One region of the Mangrovibacter sp. MFB070 genome, then DNA from elsewhere that is predicted to be linked to it. Evidence: predicted binding sites of a transcription regulator. Region 1 holds the regulator's gene; the other holds the start of a gene.
What was found. The regulator LexA, encoded in region 1, represses DNA repair genes until DNA is damaged. The targets are predictions, from matches to a motif close to TNCTGTATGTACATACAGNA.

Region 1 (7,309 bases):
CGCTACAGAGGGTACGCTCAAACTGAAAGTGAAAACCTCTTCCGGAGCCAGCATCCTGGTTGGGCCTATCTTTGGTTCTTCAGCCAGCACCCCAACGGTCACCGTCGGAAATACTGCCACAGCTGTTGCGCCTGTCGCGCCTGTTGCGGCACCAGCTCCGGCACTGAAAGCGGAGCCCATGCTGAATGACACTGAAGCCTACTTTAACCAGGCCATTAAGCAGGCCGTGGCGAAAGGTGATGTAGATAAAGCGTTGAAATTACTTGATGAGGCGGAGCGTCTTGGATCCACCAGCGCACGTAAAACCTTTATCAGTAGTGTAAAAGGCAAGGGGTAATCACCCCACATTGCTGATCTTGTAAGCCTTGGTGCGCGTCTGCGCACCTTTTTTCCACCGGCAGGCTTGTCTGTGGTCGTTGTTTTTTTGTTACATGGCTGTTGGTTTCTGCTATTTTCCTGCCACACCCTTTTCGTGTTCTGCGTTACAATGTCCACTGTTCTGTTCTGGAGACTGTTGGGCATGATGCACCCTGCTTTGGCGCAATTACGGGCGCTGTCTTTCTCCGACACCCTGCCGGATAACCTGTCAGCCTGGCTGCGTGACTGGCTGTTGTTGGAAGACTCAATGACAAAGCGTTTTGAACGCTGTTGCAGCAAGGTTAGTGTGACGCTGCTATCGGAAGGCTTTGTAACGCCGGAACAGGTGGGTGAAGACGCCGACTGGTTACCCCGTGAACCACAATACTGGTTACGGGAAATTATTTTGCTGGGCGATAGTACGCCCTGGCTGGTGGGGCGCACTGTGGTGCCGTTATCCACGCTGAACGGTCCGGAGCTGGCGTTACAGCGCCTGGGCACAACGCCGCTTGGCAGGTATTTGTTTACCTCATCAGCCCTTACACGCGATTTTATTCACCCGGGGCGCAGTGAAACCTTATGGGGGCGCCGTTCCCGCCTCCGTTTGTCGGGCAAACCATTATTACTGACCGAATTGTTTTTACCTGCATCACCGTTGTATCAAGAGGATGAAAAATGGAGTGGAGTCTGACGCAGAAGAATAAGCTGCTGGCATTTCACCGGCTCATGCGTACTGACAAACCGATTGGCGCGTTACTGTTACTCTGGCCTACCTTATGGGCGTTGTGGCTTGCGGCACCAGGCGTCCCGCCGGTAACTATTCTGCTGGTTTTCATTGCCGGTGTCTGGTTAATGCGCGCCGCGGGTTGTGTGGTGAATGACTTCGCCGACCGCAAATTTGACGGGCATGTCAAGCGCACTGCTCGCCGCCCATTGCCCAGTGGTGATGTAACAGTACGTGAAGCGATTACGTTATTTGGTGTGCTGGTATTACTGGCTTTCGTGCTGGTGCTTACCCTGAACACCATGACGATTCTGCTGTCTGTCGCCGGGCTGGCACTGGCCTGGGTATACCCGTTTATGAAACGCTACACCCATTTACCTCAGGTGGTATTAGGGGCTGCGTTTGGCTGGTCAATTCCTATGGCGTTTTCGGCCGTGAGTGAACAGTTGCCGCTCAGTTGCTGGTTACTGTTTTTAGCCAATATCCTTTGGGCTGTCGCTTATGACACGCAATATGCCATGGTAGACAGAGACGACGACCTGAAAATAGGCGTGAAATCCACCGCTATTCTGTTTGGGCGCTACGACAAACTGATTATTGGCATATTGCAGGTGGCGGTTCTCGCACTGTTAGTGCTGGTGGGCTGGCTTAATCACCTGAGCGGTGCGTTTTACTGGTCGCTGTTGCTTGCTGCGGGGCTGTTTTCATACCAGCAAAAACTCATTGCCGGGCGCGACCGGGATGCCTGTTTTAAAGCCTTTATGAATAACAACTATGTAGGGCTGGTATTATTTTTAGGGTTGTTTGTACATTATCTGCCGCCGTTATCCTGAGCGGCTATTATTGCGGGCATAAAAAATGGCGGGAATTCCCGCCATTTTTTTCGTACACACTCAACGGTTATTGCGCGGGTGCGTCTTCGCCTTGTGATGCAGCACTTTCAATCGTCAGGCGGATATCCGAAGTAATCAGCTCAGCCAGCAACTGGTAAACCTTCATGGTTTCTGTTGGCTCCGCATCACCGGTATCGCTGATATAGCCTTCATCACGCAGTGTCAGCACCAGAGAAGAGAACACCGCTTTGTCGAAGAACTCAGGGGCGTTGATACCGTGCAGTACAGACAAACGTTGTGCCACAGTACGGCTCTCTTTCTCCAGAGTCCCGCGGTTAATCGTCGGGTTGGCGCTCAACAGCCAGAAAGTGATTGCATAACGTTGAATCGTCTCGCGCACCCCGGCTGCAAGCAGCTGTAGAGTCCGGGAGCGTGCCGGGTTCAGGCGGAAACGGCCGCCGTCTTCCAGAATCAGGTTCTGCTGCACCAGCTCATTGAGCAGCGCATCCACTACAGAACCCAGTGCTTCTTTGTCCCAGTGCAGGAACAGCTCTGCTTTAAGCATTGGGAACAGTACTTCTACCCGGCTCAGCAGATCTTCGCGTGTGATATTACGGTGTTGCGTAATAATTGAGGCCAGTAAAGACGGCATCACCAGCATATGCACAATGTTATTGCGATAGTAGGTCATTAACACGGCCTGCTCACGGGGCAGAACGATAATATCGCCAATCGTGTCTTTTTCTACTTCGAACTTATTCATCTGCAATGCGTGGTCGATAAGCTCGCTGGCCGACAATGCAGGAACGGTAGCATCCGGTGAATAAGGCACATTGCGCAGCAGGCTCATGTAACATTCTAACTGCTCAGTCAGTTGCTCACGGGTAAGTGAACGCTGGCGAGAGGCCAGTAAAGCCGTGCAACACAGGTTCATGGCGTTAGCCGCACCAGCATTGTTAATGCGCACCATCAGTGTATGAGCAATTTCGTTCACGCTGGGGGTTAACCACGGCGGGCGTATCGCTTCGATGGGGTCTATCGCATCACGCCACTCCGGGACATGCTGATTCAGCCAGTTGGTCAGTGGAATTGGCTCGCCAAAGTTGACATACCCCTGGCCCAGGTTACGCAGCTTGCTCAGGCCGCGCATCATCTGGATAAGGCTCTCTTTCTCTTTAGTGGCGCCACGCAACTCTTTCGCGTAGGTGCCCACTTCCATGACATGTTCATAACCAATGTAAATCGGCACCAGCGTAATCGGGCGGGTACCGCCGCGCAGCATGGCCTGAATCGTCATAGACAGTGTGCCGGTTTTTGGGTCAAGCAGGCGGCCGGTGCGCGAACGCCCCCCTTCAACAAAATACTCCACCGAATACCCACGGCTGAATAATTCACCCAGGTATTCACGGAACACGGTTGAATAGAGCTTATTGCCTTTAAACGTACGGCGAATAAAGAAAGCACCCAGACGGCGGAAAATCGGCCCGGCGGGCCAGAAGTTCAGGTTAATGCCAGCTGCAATATGCGGCGGCACCAGCCCCTGGTGATACAGCACATAGGACAGCAGCAGGTAATCCATATGGCTGCGGTGGCAGGGAACATACACCAGTTCGTGGCCTTCATGGGCCAACTGGCGAACCCGCTCAGCGTTATGAACGTTAATGCCCTGATATAACCGGTTCCAGGTGAAGCCCAGCACGCGGTCAGTCATGCGGATGGCTTCATAGGAGAAGTTCGCGGCAATTTCTTCCATCAGAGCAACGGCATTTTGCTGTGCTTTTTCATGGGAGATTTTCTTGCTGCGCGCTTCATCTTCTACCGCTTTGGCGATAGCTTTTGAAGACAACAACTTATTGAACAGGTCCTGACGGGCAGGTAAGCGCGGGCCGACAGCCGCCAGACGCAGCCGGGCAAAGTGCATACGTGCAACCCGGGCCAGCTTCTGGGCGATAGTTTTGTCTGTGCCATGCTCTGTCGCCATCCAGCGCAGAGAGACGGGCGGCGAAAAACGCACGAAGCTGTCGCGGCCCAGCCATAGCACGGCAAAGAACTTCTGAATGCCGTTAAGCAGGCGCAGCGGCGGGTTTTCTTCGCCTTTTTCCCGGCCTGGTGAACGGCCAAACATCACTGATACTGGCACCATCTGGACATCCAGATTGGGGTTGCTGCGGTGCAGATCCAGGTAATCATGAAACAGCTTGATGGACTCTTCCTTCGGCGTGTAATAGGTAAATACACGCGGCCCGCCATGAATAAATACATAGCGTGGCAGGCAGGCACCGTCCACTTCAAGGGGTGTCAGCGGGTCTGGCAAATCGTGTGCCAGACATTGCGCCCGTAATGTCAGTAAGTCTGCCTTTGAATTGTAAGGCAGCACATACATAATAGGGCGAGAGGTATCTAAACCCAATTCGGCGCAAGGATCCGCCGGAATAGATTTGCTTTTTACCAGCATACTTAATGGTAAATTCAGCAATTTGTAGTAAATTCGTGGCCAACCGGACATAAACGTTGTAAAGCCTCTGGTTAAAAACGCAAATGCGTCGCAAGAATAACAGAAACCCGCCTGGATTTCTGAGGAAGTTGCCTGCGCGACGCTACAGGCATTGACGCCACTAAGCTAAAAAGGTTCCTTCATGGCAAGTAACACCACTGGACTCACCCGAATCATTAAAGCAGCCGGTTATTCCTGGAAAGGTATTCGTGCGGCATGGCGCAATGAAGCCGCATTTCGCCAGGAAGGAGTTGCTACTGTACTGGCTATCTTTATTGCCTGTTGGCTGGATGTCGGTGCCATTGCCCGCGTGTTGCTTATCGGCTCCGTCACTCTGGTTATGATAATCGAAATTCTCAACAGTGCTATTGAAGCCATTGTTGACCGGGTGGGAACAGATTTTCACGAACTCTCTGGCAGGGCTAAAGATATGGGGTCCGCTGCAGTGTTGTTCGCAATTATACTCGCCCTGTTTACCTGGGGAAGCGTGCTCTGGTCTCATTTTTTCTGAGTTTTTCCTGAAAAAACGCTTGATACCGTGTATTTCAGGCGCTGTCTGGTTACCTCTGGCTACTTTATGGGATAAGTCCCTGGTTTTTTGCTTAATTGTGGTTTCAAAATCACCATTAACTGTATATACTCACAGCATAACTGTATATACACCCAGGGGGCAGAAGGAATGAAAGCACTTACTACCAGACAGCAGGAGGTCTATGATCTCATCCGGGATCACATTAGCCAGACGGGGATGCCTCCAACCCGTGCGGAAATAGCGCAACGTCTGGGTTTTCGTTCGCCCAATGCGGCAGAGGAACACTTGAAAGCGCTGGCCCGCAAAGGGGTTATCGAAATCGTTTCTGGCGCTTCTCGTGGTATTCGTCTGCTCCTGGAAGAATCCAATGACGACGGCCTGCCGCTGGTTGGCCGGGTTGCTGCCGGTGAACCACTGCTGGCTCAGCAGCACATTGAAGGCCACTATCAGGTCGACCCTTCCCTGTTTAAACCACATGCGGATTTCTTACTGCGCGTTAGTGGTATGTCAATGAAAGATATCGGTATTATGGACGGCGATTTACTCGCAGTGCATAAAACGCAGGATGTGCGCAATGGCCAGGTCGTTGTGGCACGCATCGACGACGAAGTAACCGTTAAACGCCTGAAACAGCAAGGGAATACGGTTCAGTTACTCCCTGAAAATAACGAATTCAAACCCATTGTTGTCGATTTACGCGAGCAAAACTTTACCATCGAGGGCCTGGCTGTTGGCGTTATTCGCAACGGCGACTGGCTCTGACCGAATCCTTAATTTGCTATGCTTTTACAGCCGTGATGCAGCCAGCCTGTGTCACGGCTTTTTTGTGGGTGTTCACCCAAACTTTATCCGGGGTAAGTGATGCGATTTTTTTCCCGAACTGACCGGGCATTGTGGCGCCTGGCTATTCCCATGATAGTGTCCAACATCACCGTACCGTTATTGGGCCTGGTTGATACTGCGGTGATTGGGCACCTGGACAGCCCGGATTACCTTGGTGGCGTGGCTATTGGCGCAACAGCAACCAGTTTTCTGTTTATGCTGCTGCTGTTTTTACGGATGAGTACTACCGGGTTAACGGCCCAGGCTTATGGCGCAAGAGACGACGAGGGGTTGTTACGAGCCCTGATGCAGCCGTTATTGCTGGCACTGGTGGCGGGAGTCGCCATTGTGGTGTTTCGTGCGCCATTAATTCACTTCGCACTTACCGTGACGGGCGGCAGTGAAGCGGTATTGTCCCAGGCGCAGGCATTTTTATCGGTTCGCTGGCTGGGTGCCCCTGCTTCACTGGCTAACCTGGTGTTACTGGGCTGGTTGTTGGGTGTGCAGTATGCCCGTGCTCCGGTTATTCTGCTGGTGGTGGGTAATGTGCTGAATATCGCGCTGGATATCTGGCTGGTAATGGGGCTGGGTATGAACGTGAAAGGGGCTGCGCTGGCAACCACTCTCTCTGAGTATGTCACGCTGCTTCTGGGGTTGGTGATGGTCTGGCGGGTTCTGGTGCTGCGGGGCATTCCTCTGGCAGGCCTGAAAACGGCGTGGTTCGGTAATATTCGGCGTTTGATGGCGTTAAACCGTGACATCATGTTGCGTTCTTTACTGGTTCAGGGCTGCTTTGCTTCCATCACGGTGCTCGGCGCCAGGCTGGGCGGCGATATTGTGGCTGTAAATGCATTACTGATGACGTTACTGACCTTTACCGCTTACGCACTTGATGGTTTTGCTTATGCAGTAGAAGCCCATTCCGGCCAGGCTTTTGGGGCCCGCAGCAAAGGGCAGTTGCTGGCGGTATGGGGCGCTGCATGCCGCCAGGCTGGTGTGGTAGCTCTGGGGTTCTCTCTGGTTTATGCCCTTGCCGGGCCACAAATTATTGGCTTACTGACTTCGCTACCAGCATTACACCAGTTGGCAGATAAATACTTGTTCTGGCAGGTGCTGCTGCCGGTTGCCGGGGTGTGGTGTTATTTGTTGGACGGGATGTTTGTTGGTGCGACCCGGGGCGCAGAAATGCGTAACAGCATGGCGCTTTCAGCCGCAGGGTTTGCGGTGTGCCTGCTGACACTGCCTGGGTTTGGGAATCATGGGTTGTGGTTTTCTTTGGTGGTGTTTTTGGTGCTGCGCGGGGTGACGTTGGGGTGGTGCTGGCGGCGGTACTGGCGGGATGGCACGTGGTTTGAGGTGAAGTGAAGGGGAGCACTTGCAGTGTAGCTGGCTGTTTTCGTTCATTTTCAGTGGTGTAGTTGTTTCCGTTCACCTGAAGTGAGGTGGTTAATGTGGCTTCACAGCCTGTGAACGTGTTAAGGGGCCCGCCCCTTAACAATCCGGTTTTTCGCTGGCGACCGGTGCTGCGCACTGCGTTCACCTCCGGG
Region 2 (7,309 bases), on a different contig from region 1:
TTGTAATGACGCTGGCTGTAACGCTGGTTACAGCGTTTTCCAGTATGTTTATCTCCTTGATCCGCCATCATATTCCTAACAGTGTGCGTATCATCGTGCAGATGGCGATTATTGCATCACTGGTGATTGTCGTGGACCAGTTGCTCAGGGCTTTCGCTTACGAAATATCCAAGCAATTATCAGTATTCGTCGGCCTGATTATCACGAACTGTATTGTGATGGGCCGTGCTGAAGCCTATGCAATGAAATCCCCGCCACTGGCAAGCTTTATGGACGGTATCGGTAATGGCCTGGGTTACGGCGTCATTCTGATTATCGTTGGCTTCTTACGTGAACTGATTGGCAGCGGGAAACTGTTTGGTGTCACCGTACTGCAAACCGTACAAAACGGCGGCTGGTACCAACCAAATGGCATGTTTTTGCTCGCACCCAGTGCGTTTTTCATCATTGGCCTGCTGATTTGGGGAATTCGTACCCTCAAACCCGCTCAGCAGGAAAAGGAGTAACCGCCAATGGCTCACTATATTAGCTTGTTTGTCCGCGCTGTTTTTGTGGAGAACATGGCGTTAGCCTTCTTCCTTGGCATGTGCACCTTCCTGGCTGTATCCAAAAAAGTCTCTACGGCGTTCGGCCTGGGCATTGCCGTTACGGTGGTGCTGGGTATTTCTGTACCGGTGAATAACCTGGTCTACAACCTGGTCCTGCGTGATGGTGCGCTGGTTAGTGGTGTGGATCTCAGCTTCCTGAACTTCATTACTTTTATTGGGGTGATCGCGGCACTGGTGCAGATTCTGGAAATGATCCTGGATCGCTTTTTCCCTGCGCTCTACAACGCCCTGGGGATCTTTCTGCCATTAATCACGGTGAACTGCGCCATTTTCGGTGGTGTTTCGTTCATGGTGCAGCGTGATTACAACTTTGGGGAATCCATTGTTTATGGCATTGGTTCCGGTATGGGCTGGATGCTGGCGATTGTTGCTCTGGCAGGTATTCGTGAAAAAATGAAGTATGCCAATGTACCCGCAGGGTTGCGTGGTTTGGGCATTACCTTTATCACCACCGGGTTAATGGCATTGGGCTTTATGTCTTTCTCTGGTGTGCAGCTATAAGGGCGGAAATGTATGGAAATTATTCTTGGCGTAGTAATGTTTACGCTGATTGTCCTGGCGCTGGCGCTGTTGATTCTTTTTGCAAAATCAAAGTTGGTCAACTCTGGTGACGTTCTGATTGAAGTAAACGGCGATGCTGACAAACAGTTTCGTGCGGCAGCAGGCGACAAACTGCTGAATACGTTATCCGGGCAGGGCATTTTTGTTTCATCTGCCTGTGGCGGTGGTGGCTCATGTGGCCAGTGCCGGGTGAAAATCAAGCAAGGTGGGGGCGATATTCTGCCTACCGAGCTTTCCCATATCTCGAAACGTGAAGCCCGTGAAGGTTGCCGCCTGGCCTGCCAGGTTGCAGTAAAGCAGGATATGCAAATTGAGCTTCCGGAAGAAATTTTCGGGGTAAAAAAATGGGAATGCGAAGTTATCTCTAACGATAACAAGGCCACTTTCATTAAAGAGCTGAAGCTACGGATTCCAGATGGTGAAGATGTGCCGTTTCGGGCTGGTGGTTATATTCAGATTGAGTGTGACCCGCATGAAGTGGCGTATAGCGATTTCGATGTACCAGAAAAATACCGTGGCGACTGGGATAAATTCAATTTGTTCCGTTACCGCTCTGTAGTGAAAGAACCCTGTGTTCGTGCTTATTCCATGGCGAACTACCCGGATGAAAAAGGCATTATCATGCTGAACGTGCGTATTGCCACGCCGCCGCCAGCAAAACCTGATGTCCCACCGGGCATTATGTCTTCGTATATCTGGTCGCTCAAGCCTGGCGATAAAGTGACGATTTCCGGGCCATTTGGGGAGTTTTTCGCCAAAGAAACCGATGCAGAAATGGTATTTGTTGGTGGTGGTGCGGGAATGGCACCAATGCGTTCTCATATTTTCGACCAGTTAAAACGCCTTAGCAGCAAGCGTAAAATCAGCTTCTGGTACGGTGCGCGCTCCATGCGTGAGATGTTCTACCAGGATGAGTTTGAACAACTGGCACGGGAGAACCCGAATTTTACTTTCCATGTTGCGCTGTCTGAACCGCTGCCAGAAGACAACTGGACAGGGTACACAGGGTTTATCCACAATGTTCTTTATGAAAACTACCTGCGGGATCACGAAGCACCGGAAGACTGCGAGTTTTACATGTGTGGGCCACCAGTTATGAATGCTTCTGTCATTCGTATGCTGAAAGACCTGGGTGTGGAAGACGAAAATATCATGCTGGATGATTTCGGCGGCTGATAAGGGGAAGAAAAGTGCTCACTGTTTTTGTAGCCACATTTGCCATTTTTTTACTGGTTATTCTGGGGATGTCTCTTGGCTGGTTGTTTAAGCGCAAGGCAATCCAGGGGAGTTGCGGTGGCATAACGACGTTGGGGCTGGAAAAAGTGTGTAACTGCCCGGAACCTTGTGATGCGCGTAAAAAGCGTATGGCTGAAGAAGCCCGGGCAGCACAACGCGAAAAAGCACGTATTCTCTGAAAGTAAGCCTTTACTTACCTGTTCGCTACGCCGGGCAGGTAAGTAACTGTATCAACGGTTGTTCTGAACCGGTTTCTTTTACTGCTTTCCCCTTATTTTAACCGCAATCATCCACCTGATATCTTTGGCCATGCTCCTTTTACTGACCTTTCTTTAAAACCTTCACTCAGCTCCTTACAGCGTGTCAGCTATGCTGCTCAGCCTCTCTGTGCCGTGTAACTGGCCAGCCAGTAGCCACAACAGGCAGGCTGGGCGGAGCAAAACGCATACATAACCCTGATTCAAACAGGCGTTGCTCACAGCAGGCCATACCTGCGTTTAGCTGCTTTATTACTGAAATGTAAGCACATACTAACTTTCCCCCACACTTCCGGTAAGAAAATCACTATTACACTTCTCACAGCCAATAAATATGCTGTATATTTACACAGTAATCGGAGGGGGAATGCGTAAAATAATACATGTCGATATGGACTGCTTTTTTGCAGCCGTCGAAATGCGCGATAACCCGGCGCTGCGCGATATTCCCCTGGCAATAGGGGGCAGCCGGGAAAGACGTGGCGTTATCAGCACCGCGAATTACGTTGCGCGTAAATTCGGTGTGCGCAGTGCTATGCCTACTGCCACTGCGCTGAAGCTGTGCCCTCAACTTACATTACTACCCGGGCGTTTTGAGGCCTATAAAGAAGCGTCACGGCATATTCAGTCGATCTTCTCTCGTTATACCAGCCTGATCGAACCCCTTTCATTAGATGAAGCCTATCTGGATGTTACGGACAGCGCCCTCTGCCAGGGTTCGGCAACCTTGATTGCTCAGGAGATTCGCCAGACGATTTTTAATGAACTGCAGCTAACCGCTTCTGCAGGTGTGGCTCCGGTTAAATTTCTGGCAAAAATAGCTTCAGATCTGAATAAACCCAACGGGCAGTACGTGATAACTCCCCAGCAGGTGCCTGAGTTCCTCGCAACCCTTAAACTGGGGAAAATCCCCGGCGTGGGTAAAGTGACAGCAGGGAAACTGGAAAGTATGGGCTTACTCACCTGTGCGGACGTTCAGCAGAGTGACCTTGCGCTACTGTTACGCCGTTTTGGCAAATTTGGCCGGGTTTTGTGGGAGCGCAGCCACGGCATTGATGAGCGCGCCATCAGTAACGACAGGCAGCGTAAATCAGTGGGAGTGGAGCGCACGCTGGCAGAAGATATTCATGACTGGCAGGCCTGTGCGGACATTATTGAGCAGCTTTACCCTGAACTGGAGCGCCGCCTGGCGAAAGTAAAACCAGACCTGCGGATTGCCCGCCAGGGCATCAAACTGAAGTTTAACGATTTTCAGTTAACCACCCAGGAACATATCTGGCCGAGCCTGAATAAAGCAGACTTACTGGATACCGCGCGCAAAACCTGGGAAAGCCGCCGGGGTGGGCGGGGAGTACGGCTGGTGGGGTTGCATGTAACATTACTGGACCCACAACTGGAACGCCAGTTAGTGCTGGGGCTGTAACCGCATTAACCTTTAGAGCACCATGCCTGTAAAGCCATGGCGCATAAAAAACGCCCTGTGTTAACAGGGCGTTGGGTCTGATGACGAACCTCATGTCCGCACAGAATGAGAGGATGTCACCCAATAAAAAACCAGGAAAATCAATTTATTGATTTTCGGCTGCTAACTAAAAAGAAGGAAAAACCACGTTTTTTCCTTCTTTTTCATCAATCTGCACGCCCTGTGTTAACAGGGCGTTGGGAGCTTATTTAGCCGGGATTGATTTCAGCAGCTCGGTCAGCAGTACCCAGTACTGGCCCACGCTTTCGATATGCACTTGCTCATCGGGCGAGTGTGGACCAGTGATGGTTGGCCCAATAGAAACCATGTCCATGTCCGGGTAGGGTTTTTTGAACAACCCGCATTCCAGGCCTGCGTGAATTACCATGATATTTGGCGTTTTGTTGAACAGGCGCTGGTAAGTTTCCCGCACCAGGTGCATTACCGGTGAATTGGCATCTGGCTGCCAGCCCGGGTAACTGCCTTTGGCGACAATATCGGCACCAGCTAACTCGCCCAGAGAAGTCAGCATGCTGACGACGTAATCTTTCCCGCTGTCGATCAGTGAGCGGATCAGGCAGATAATTTCTGCTTTACCCTGCTCCATTGTTACTACACCGACATTCAGGGAAGTTTCAACTACGCCTTTAACGGCGTCTGAATTGCGGATAACACCGTTCGGTGTGGCATTCAGCAGGCTGATAAACTTGTCCTGGCTTTCACGAGTGAGAGCGGTATTCGCCGTAGTAGTTGGCTCCAGCAGGATAGTGAGGTTTTTCTCAACAGCAGCCAGCTCATTTTTCAGTGTGGCAAGGTAAGACTCAACCTGTTGTTTGAATGCCGCAACCTGGCCTTCTGCAACAGCAACTACAGAAAAAGCTTCACGAGGGATAGCGTTGCGCAGCGTGCCGCCACTGAATTCCACCAGGCGCAGGCCCAGAGAACGTGCATTATCGCTCAGGAAGCGCGCCAGCAATTTGTTTGCGTTACCTAAACCCACGTGGATCTCGCCACCGGAATGGCCGCCTTTCAGGCCTTTAAGCTCCAGATTAAACGCCTGGTAGCCAGCAGGAATAGCTTCACGGCTTAATGGCAACGTGGTGATGAAATCAATCCCACCGGCGCAGCCCATATAAATCTCGCCTTCTTCTTCGGAATCTGTGTTGATCAGGATATCAGCCTGTAACCAGCCCGGTTGCAGACCAAACGCGCCATCCATTCCGGCTTCTTCGGTCATGGTCAGCAACACTTCCAGCGGGCCATGCTCAACGCTGTCGTCAGCCAGAACAGCCAGAGCTGAAGCCATACCGATACCGTTATCTGCACCGAGCGTAGTGCCACGGGCTTTTACCCATTCGCCATCAATCCACGGCTGAATCGGGTCTTTAGTAAAATCATGAACAGTGTCGTTGTTTTTCTGTGGCACCATATCCAGGTGAGCCTGTAATGCGACAGGCTTGCGGTTTTCCATACCTTTGGTGGCTGGTTTACGCAACAAAATATTCCCGACCTGATCACGCTCAGCGTGCAGGCCTTTGTCTTTTGCCCAGGACAGGATGTGTTCAGCCAACTGTTCTTCATGGTAAGAAGGGTGAGGGATAGAACAAATTTTCGCGAAAATATCCCACAAAGGTTGGGGAGATAACTGGGACAGTTCAGACACGGCGAGTCTCCTTGACAGCGGGTTGCCAGTGAATGCTGACAGCCCGGATTAAGCAAATAAAAAGCACCGGTAACTTGCGGGAAACCGATACTTGCACGTTGGCGTGAGAATACCATTATATTATCTGGGTGGGGGTGTTTCTGGGCACAAAAAACTGCGGAGCATTGCGCAACACTGGTTTTTAGTGCGCCAGATCTCTATAATCTCGCGCAACCCAATTTTCCCCTGAACACTTTTTAAGCCGTTTTTACTGGCCGGGACATTCACATGAGCGAAAAATACGTTGTCACCTGGGACATGCTGCAGATTCACGCACGTAAACTGGCAAGCCGCCTGCTGCCAGCTGAACAGTGGAAAGGCATTATTGCTGTGAGCCGCGGAGGCCTGGTGCCTGGCGCGCTGCTGGCACGTGAACTGGGCATTCGCCATGTTGATACCGTGTGTATCTCCAGCTATGACCATGACAACCAGCGTGAAATGAAAGTACTGAAACGCGCTGAAGGCGATGGCGAAGGCTTTATCGTTATCGACGACCTGGTTGATACCGGTGGCACTGCGGTTGCGATTCGCGAAATGTACCCGAAAGCACATTTTGTTACCATTTTTGCCAAACCTGCGGGTAAACCGCTGGTAGACGATTACGAAATTGATATTCCACAGGATACCTGGATTGAACAGCCGTGGGATATGGGCGTTGTCTTCGTACCACCGTTAGCTGGCCGTTAATTTGGCATCATCAGTTTGGTAAAAACACGCGCCCGTTTGTCGGGCGTTTGTTTTTTTTAGCGCCTGACAAGATACAATAGGCAACATGACCTGTTCATGGAGGCCGTCATTATGTCAGAGGAAAACCTCAGCGTTTCGTTATTCAAGCCCCGTTTTAAGCACCCGGAAACATCCACTCTGGTGCAGCGACCTCGTAATGATAAACCACTCATGGTTGAGTCCACTCTGGATGGGTCAACGGTGCCTCACTGGTACCGCATGATAAACCGCCTGATGTGGATTTGGCGTGGAGTGGACCCACGAGAAATCATTGAAGTGCAGGCCCGTATCGCCGCCTGTGATGCTGAGCGCACTCGCAACGACTGGATAGACACCGTCATTGGTTATCGCAGTGGGAACTGGATTTACGAATGGTCCCGCCAGGCGATGTCCTGGCAACAACAGGCGACTCAGGAAGAAAATAACGCGCAATCAGGCAAACTCTGGCTCAAAGCCGCGAACCTGTACAGTATTGCAGCTTATCCTCACCTGAAAGGTGATGAGCTGGCAGAACAGGCGCAAACTCTGGCTAACCGTGCCTACGAAGAAGCCACTCTGCGGCTGCATGGTGAATTACGCCAGCTTGAATTTCGTATTCCAGGCGGTAGTGCTATAACTGGTTTTTTGCATATGCCGGAAGGCGAAGGCCCCTGGCCGACGATTTTGATGTGCGGCGGGCTGGATGCACTGCAAAGTGATTACTACCAACTGTACTCCCGTTACTTTGCGCCGCGCGGTATTGCGATGCTGACAATTG

Region 2: the regulator LexA is predicted to act here: its motif matches at 2,998-3,017, upstream of dinB (DNA polymerase IV).

What each region holds. Positions count from the first base shown of each region.
Region 1 covers NZ_JJMI01000003.1:39,841-47,149, forward strand. Annotated here, with positions in the region: gene malM (maltose operon protein MalM) at 1-337, shown strand, start outside; gene ubiC (chorismate lyase) at 521-1,048, shown strand; gene ubiA (4-hydroxybenzoate octaprenyltransferase) at 1,033-1,914, shown strand; gene plsB (glycerol-3-phosphate 1-O-acyltransferase PlsB) at 1,982-4,420, opposite strand; gene DT73_RS01675 (diacylglycerol kinase) at 4,551-4,919, shown strand; gene lexA (transcriptional repressor LexA) at 5,088-5,702, shown strand; gene dinF (MATE family efflux transporter DinF) at 5,802-7,127, shown strand.
Region 2 covers NZ_JJMI01000010.1:104,786-112,094, reverse strand. Annotated here, with positions in the region: gene DT73_RS04355 (NADH:ubiquinone reductase (Na(+)-transporting) subunit D) at 1-506, shown strand, start outside; gene nqrE (NADH:ubiquinone reductase (Na(+)-transporting) subunit E) at 513-1,109, shown strand; gene nqrF (NADH:ubiquinone reductase (Na(+)-transporting) subunit F) at 1,122-2,345, shown strand; gene nqrM ((Na+)-NQR maturation NqrM) at 2,360-2,584, shown strand; gene dinB (DNA polymerase IV) at 3,030-4,085, shown strand; gene pepD (beta-Ala-His dipeptidase) at 4,330-5,787, opposite strand; gene gpt (xanthine phosphoribosyltransferase) at 6,055-6,513, shown strand; gene frsA (esterase FrsA) at 6,625-7,309, shown strand, end outside.